DNA from 2 places in the Streptomyces incarnatus genome. Region 1 is predicted to be linked to the other one. Evidence: riboswitches for the same ligand, from Rfam matches in the RefSeq annotation. Region 1 holds a riboswitch; the other holds the start of a gene.

Region 1 (3,398 bases):
CCGGCTGCAGCGGGTGGTTCGGCAGGTACGGCGCCAGGTGCGAGCGGACCGCGACCGGGCCGACGCCGGGGCCGCCGCCGCCGTGCGGGATGCAGAACGTCTTGTGCAGGTTCAGGTGGGAGACGTCACCGCCGAAGTGGCCCGGCTTGGCGAGGCCGACCAGGGCGTTGAGGTTGGCGCCGTCGACGTACACCTGGCCGCCGGCCTCGTGGACCTGGGCGCAGATGTCGGCGACGTGCTCCTCGAAGACGCCGTGCGTCGACGGGTAGGTGATCATCAGCACCGCCAGCTCGTCGCGGTACTGCTCGATCTTCGCCCGCAGGTCCTCGACGTCGATCTCGCCGTCCTCGGCGGTCCTGACGACGACGACCTTCATGCCGGCCATCACGGCGCTGGCCGCGTTGGTGCCGTGCGCGGAGGACGGGATCAGGCAGACGGTGCGCTGCTCGTCGCCGTTCGCACGGTGGTAGCCGCGTACGGCCAGCAGGCCGGCCAGCTCGCCCTGCGAACCGGCGTTCGGCTGCAGGGAGACCTTGTCGTAGCCGGTGACCTCGGCGAGACGTTCCTCCAGCTCACGGATGAGCGTGAGGTAGCCCTCGGCCTGCTCGGCGGGCGCGAAGGGGTGCAACTGGCCGAACTCGGGCCAGGTGACCGGCTCCATCTCGGTGGTCGCGTTGAGCTTCATGGTGCAGGAGCCCAGCGGGATCATGCCGCGGTCGAGCGCGTAGTCGCGGTCGGCCAGCCTGCGCAGGTAGCGCAGCATCGCGGTCTCGGAACGGTACTGGTGGAAGACCGGGTGGGTGAGGTACGTGTCGGTGCGCAGCAGTGCCTCGGGCAGGGTGTCCTCGGCGGTCGCGTCCAGCGCCTCGATGTCGCCCTCGATACCGAAGGCGGACCACACGGCGGCCAGCTGGGCCCGCTTGGTGGTCTCGTCGCAGGCGATCGACACGTGGTCGGCGTCGGCCAGGTGCAGGTTGACGCCGTTCTTCCGGGCCGCGGCCACCACCTCGGCGGCCCTGCCGGGCACGCGCGCGGTGAGGGTGTCGAAGAAGGCGCCGTGCACGATCTCCACGCCGCCCGCCTTCAGACCCTCGGCGAGGATGGTGGCGTACCGGTGCGTGCGCCGGGCGATGGTCCGCAGGCCCTCCGGCCCGTGGTAGACGGCGTACATGCCGGCCATCACGGCGAGCAGCACCTGGGCGGTGCAGATGTTGCTGGTCGCCTTCTCCCGGCGGATGTGCTGCTCACGGGTCTGCAGCGCGAGCCGGTAGGCCTTGTTGCCGTCGGCGTCGACGGAGACGCCCACGAGACGGCCGGGCAGGCTGCGCGCGAACTTCTCGTGCACCGCCATGTAGCCGGCGTGCGGGCCGCCGAAGCCCATCGGCACACCGAAGCGCTGGGTGGTGCCGACGGCGATGTCCGCGCCGAGCTCGCCCGGCGAGGTCAGCAGGGTCAGCGCGAGCAGGTCGGCGGCGACGGTGACGAGCGCGCCGAGCTCGTGGGCCTGGTCGATGACCGGCTTGATGTCGCGTACGGCACCGGAGGCGCCCGGGTACTGGATCAGCACGCCGTTGATCTCACGCGCGGCGATGTCGGCCGGGATGCCGTCGCTGAGGTCGGCGACGACGACCTCGACACCGGTCGGCTCGGCCCGGGTCTCGATCACGGCGATGGTCTGCGGCAGCGCGTCCGCGTCGACCAGGAACAGGCCCTTCTTGTTCCGGCCCATGCGGCGGGACAGCGCCATGGCCTCGGCGGCGGCGGTGCCCTCGTCGAGCAGGGAGGCGCCGGAGGTGGGCAGCCCGGTGAGGTCGGCGACCACCGTCTGGAAGTTCAGCAGGGCTTCGAGGCGGCCCTGGGAGATCTCCGGCTGGTACGGCGTGTACGCCGTGTACCAGGCGGGGTTCTCCATGACGTTGCGCAGGATGACGGGCGGGGTGAAGGTGCCGTAGTACCCGAGTCCGATCATGGAGTCGAGGACCTGGTTCCGGTCGGCGAGCGAGCGCAGCTCGGCGAGCACCTCGGCCTCGGTGCGGGCGCCCGGCAGGTCGAGGGCGTCGGCGTTCTTGATCACATCGGGGACCGCCGCGGCGGTCAGTTCGTCCAGCGAGCCGTAGCCGACCTGCGCGAGCATCTTGGCCCGCGCCTCCTGGTCGGGCCCGATGTGGCGCTGCTCGAACGGGATACCCGCTTCGAGCTCCGAGAGCGGAATGCGATGGGCGGTCATTGCGGAGGCCTCCTGGTCTGACACGACCTTCGAGGGCACCACGGCGCGGGTGCCCGGACGGCCTCCCCCTCTGTCATCTCAACCTGAGAGCTTCACCGGGCACGCCCCGGCTTTCACCGTCGGTGAGAGCGGAAGCCGTCGACACCCGCTCTGCTTTCCAGAGTGACCTCGTCCGTGCGGTACGTGAGCCTGAGAGATTCCGGGGAGGATTTGCTCCTTCGGCGCCTCCGAGGTGGTCGGAGGACTCTCCCGCACGGGGTCAGCAGCCGCTGTCAGCCTACCAGCGAGGTCAACGCACGGGCCCTCGAGTGGCCGCCTCCCTGAATGTGCTCTTTCGTAGTGCTTACGGATGAGTTGCGACCAAGTGGAGGGAGACGGACCGTGCAGACCGAGATCGATCCGCGCAACCTGATCGGCCGCAAGGCGTTCGACCGCAACGGCACCAAGATCGGCACCATCGACGAGGTGTACCTCGACGACGCGACCGGCGTGCCCGAGTGGGCGGCCATACGCACCGGCCTGTTCTCCCGCGACGCCTTCGTCCCCCTGGAGCCGAGCGAACTGATCGAGGGCTCCCTCCACGTCCCCTTCGACCGCGCCCTGATCAAGGACGCCCCGGACTTCGGCGTGGGCCGCCATCTCTCCCCCGAACAGGAGCTCCAGCTCTACCACCACTACGGCCTGGACGTGACCTCACCTCCTCCCGTACCGGACCACGACTTCGGCAAACTGGCGGGTTCGGAGGAGACGTGAGCCCTCTGATCCACCTCCGGACTCCGATGATCCACCTCCGGGGCCCGGCGACCCACCTCCGAGGCCCGGTGACCCATCTCCGGGGCCCGGTGATCCACCTCCGAGGCCCGGTGATCCACCTCCGGGGCCCGGTGATCCGCCTCCGAGGTCCGGTGTTCTTCCTCCGGGGTCCGGGGCGGAGCCCCGTGTCGGCCACTGCTTGACCGACCGAGACGGGCGGGCGGGTGGGCAAGCTCCAAAACCAGGGGCAACGGATCAGCGGCCTCCAGCGCAGGATCATCGACAAAAAACGTCCGCACCCGCCCCGGAGGGGACTGCGGCGTCTCGAACCGCACGGTCACCCGCCCCAGCCCACTCCCCTGCACCCACCCATGCCCGTACTCCGTATGCCGTATGTCCTGCCCTGCGCGCCACTGGC
Region 2 (3,398 bases), 4.4 Mb from region 1:
GTCGTCCGTCTCTATGGCGGCCAGGCAGCGGCGGGCGGTGCGGACCACGCCGGTCTCGGCGAACTCGGCGGAGGCGGCGGAGAGGAAGTCGATCGGGTCCTCCTGCCAGTCGGGCTCGAAGAGGCGGACCCGGGCGCCGGTGTTCGGGCCGTCCAGCGGGGTACGGCCGGCCCGGCACAGCTCGGCCACCGCCGCGGGCGGGAGCGGGATGCCGACCAGGGCGTCGGGGTTCACCGCGATGCCGACCTGCGGGGGCAGGCCGCGGGCGAACTCCACGGCGGGGGCGATGGTGTACCCCATGTGGGAGCCGGCCGCCTGGCGCAGCTGCTCCTCGGAGCTGAAGACCGGGACGTACACCTGGCCCTCGATGTCCAGGGTGGGCAGGTCGAGCGGGCCGCTGTCCGGGCCGCCGCCGTTCGGCAGCGGGATCCAGAGCAGGCTGCGGCCCAGCACCTCGATGATCCGGCCGGCCGCCGCGGGTATGCCGAGGGAGGCCGAGAGCACCTCCTCCAGCTCGTTGCCGGGCCAGCCGCCGTGCGGCTGGGGGTGCGCCTGTGCCGGGAAGTCCGCGGGAATGTCCGCCGGGAAGTCCATCTGCCTACCGCCTGCTGGGAACCACTGCTGTGACCATGAAGGCTATCGGGTGGTTGTGACAGTGCCCTCCCCCGTGAACTCGATCCGGTGCAGGGCGTCCGCCGCCGGGCGGTCCAGCAGGATCGCCGAGCCGCAGCCGGCGGGCAGCTCGCCCCGTTCGGCCACGGCGAGCAGCCGGGCGGTCGTACGGCGGTGGCGGCGGAAGGCGTAGCAGGAGACGGCCCGGCCGCGCTCGCGCTGGCCCTCGCGGGCGGCCTCGGGGGTGACATCGAGAAGGAGCAGATGGAGGGTGCCGCCGCGGCGCCGTGCCTCGCGGGCGAGCCAGGCGCGCACCCAGGGCTGGGTGCCGCAGTCGTGCACCACGACGCCCTCCCCGGTGCGCAGCGCGCGGCGCAGACCGGCGTAGTGGGCCAGGCGGACCAGAGGCCGGTAGCAGGCATAGGGCAGGAAGCGGGGAGCGCGGGTGTCCCAGCGGTCCCGGGTGTCCTGGGAGTCGACACGGCCGCCCGGGACCGCGCGCCGCATCAGGGTGGACTTGCCGCTGCCGGGCAGGCCGGTGATCACGACCAGGTCGCGGGGGCCGAAGACCAGGGCGCGCGGGCCGCGGCCGGCGCGCTCGCGCAGGTCGCGGACGACCGGCAGCGGGGCGGGACGCTGCCTCGGCACCGCGATGCCGGTCGTGGCGGTGGCGTACACCGGGGTCCTGTTCACCGTGATCGTCCTCCCCTGCCTGCTCGGTAATCTTCATTCCCGTGATGCGTAAAGAGAAGGTAATGGGCGATGTCGGTGGCGGGGTCCGCGTCCTGCCACAGGTCGGTTACAAAAGCCCGCTCGCCGTGCAATGATGTGGCCGCCAACTGCATACCGGCCGCTTGAATCCGCGCGGGAGAGTTCCCAGCAGCCTTCGCTGGGACGCCGAAGGAGCAAGTCCCTCCCTTGAATCTCTCAGGCCCCGTTACCGCGCGGGCGAGGCACATCTGAAAAGCGGGCCGCTGCGACAGTGGCTCCACCCAAGGTGCAAGCCGTGATCGCCCCCGTGGCGGTCCTGGCGAACCTCTCAGGTTCCGATGACAGATGGGGAGGAACGTTGTTCCTCGCCTGTCATTCCCTGGGAGACGACCGACCGATGAGCAGTACCGAACCCACTGAGCTGCGCCACACCGCGCTGGATGCCCTGCATCGCTCGCTCGGTGCGACGATGACCGACTTCGCCGGCTGGGACATGCCGCTGCGCTACGGCTCCGAGCGCGACGAGCACATCGCCGTGCGCACGAAGGCGGGTCTCTTCGACCTCTCCCACATGGGCGAGATCACCGTGACCGGCGACGGGGCGGCCGCGCTCCTGAACTACGCCCTGGTCGGCAACATCGCCTCCGTCGGCGTGGGCCGCGCCCGCTACACCATGATCTGCCAGGCCGACGGCGGCATCCTGGACGACCTGATCGTCTACCGGCTCGCCGAGACCGAGTACCTGGTCGTCGCCAACGCCTCCAACGCCCAGGTGGTGCTGGACGCCCTCGTCGAGCGTTCCGCCGGTTTCGACGCCGAGGTGCGCGACGACCGGGACGCGTACGCGCTGATCGCCGTCCAGGGGCCGGAGTCCCCCGGCATCCTGAAGTCCCTCACCGACGCCGACCTCGACGGCCTGAAGTACTACGCCGGGCTGCCCGGCACGGTCGCCGGCGTCCCGGCCCTGATCGCCCGCACCGGATACACCGGCGAGGACGGCTTCGAGCTGTTCGTGAAGCCCGGGCACGCGGTCGAGCTGTGGCAGGCGCTGACCAAGGCCGGCGAGGGCGTCGGCCTGGTCCCGTGCGGCCTGTCCTGCCGGGACACCCTGCGCCTGGAGGCGGGCATGCCGCTGCACGGGCACGAGCTGACCACCGCGCTCACCCCCTTCGACGCCGGGCTCGGCCGGGTGGTGAAGTTCGAGAAGGAGGGCGACTTCGTGGGGCGCGAGGCGCTCCAGGAGGCCGCCGCCAAGGCCCAGGAGAACCCGCCGCGGGTGCTCGTCGGGCTGGTCGCCGAGGGCCGCCGGGTGCCGCGCGCCGGGTACGCCGTCGTCGCCGGCGGCGCGGTGATCGGCGAGGTCACCTCCGGCGCCCCCTCCCCCACCCTGGGCAAGCCGATCGCCATGGCCTACGTCGACGCGGCGCACGCCGCGCCGGGCACCGAGGGCGTCGGCGTGGACATCCGGGGCAGCCACGAGCCGTACGAGGTCGTGGCTCTGCCGTTCTACAAGCGCCAGAAGTAGACACTGGGCGAGGTCACCGTGTGACCCCGCCCACGTTTCCGCTGGTCGGCAGCGGCTTCAGCAGTCCCCCCGTCATCAGTACTCCCGCGCGTACAGGAGAATTCAGGCCATGAGCAACCCCCAGCAGCTGCGCTACAGCAAGGAGCACGAGTGGCTGTCGCCCGCCGAGGATGGCGTGTCGACGGTCGGCATCACGGAGTTCGCGGCCAACGCGCTCGGCGATGTCGTCTACGCCCAGCTCCCCGAGGTCGGCTCCACGGTGTCCGCGGGCGAGACCTGCGGCGAGCTGGAGTCGACCAAGTCGGTCTCCGACCTGTACTCGCCGGTCAGCGGTGAGATCACCGAGATCAACGAGGACGTCGTCAACGACCCGTCGCTGGTGAACTCGGCCCCCTTCGAGGGCGGCTGGCTGTTCAAGGTGCGCGTCGCGGAGGAGCCGGCCGACCTGCTCTCCGCCGACGAGTACACCGCCCAGAACGCCGGCTGAGGAGTCGTAGCCGTATGACCGTCCTGAACACGTCCCTGCACGAGCTGGACCCGGAGATCGCCG

Evidence for each region. A riboswitch is a leader RNA that binds a small molecule or an ion and turns the genes downstream of it on or off. The one in region 1 is predicted to bind glycine.
Region 2: linked by a shared signal. The riboswitch ahead of gcvT (glycine cleavage system aminomethyltransferase GcvT) and the one ahead of gcvP (aminomethyl-transferring glycine dehydrogenase) in region 1 are both predicted to bind glycine.

Annotation. Positions count from the first base shown of each region.
Region 1 is NZ_CP011497.1:7,153,826-7,157,223, reverse strand. Features, by position in the region: gene gcvP (aminomethyl-transferring glycine dehydrogenase) at 1-2,227, opposite strand, end outside; glycine riboswitch at 2,395-2,489, opposite strand; gene ABB07_RS32415 (PRC-barrel domain-containing protein) at 2,609-2,980, shown strand; gene ABB07_RS32410 (DNA polymerase IV) at 2,902-3,398, opposite strand, start outside.
Region 2 is NZ_CP011497.1:2,718,044-2,721,441, forward strand. Features, by position in the region: gene ABB07_RS11920 (enhanced serine sensitivity protein SseB) at 1-594, opposite strand, end outside; gene ABB07_RS11925 (AAA family ATPase) at 637-1,311, opposite strand; glycine riboswitch at 1,468-1,565, shown strand; glycine riboswitch at 1,566-1,678, shown strand; gene gcvT (glycine cleavage system aminomethyltransferase GcvT) at 1,721-2,848, shown strand; gene gcvH (glycine cleavage system protein GcvH) at 2,958-3,335, shown strand; gene glyA (serine hydroxymethyltransferase) at 3,350-3,398, shown strand, end outside.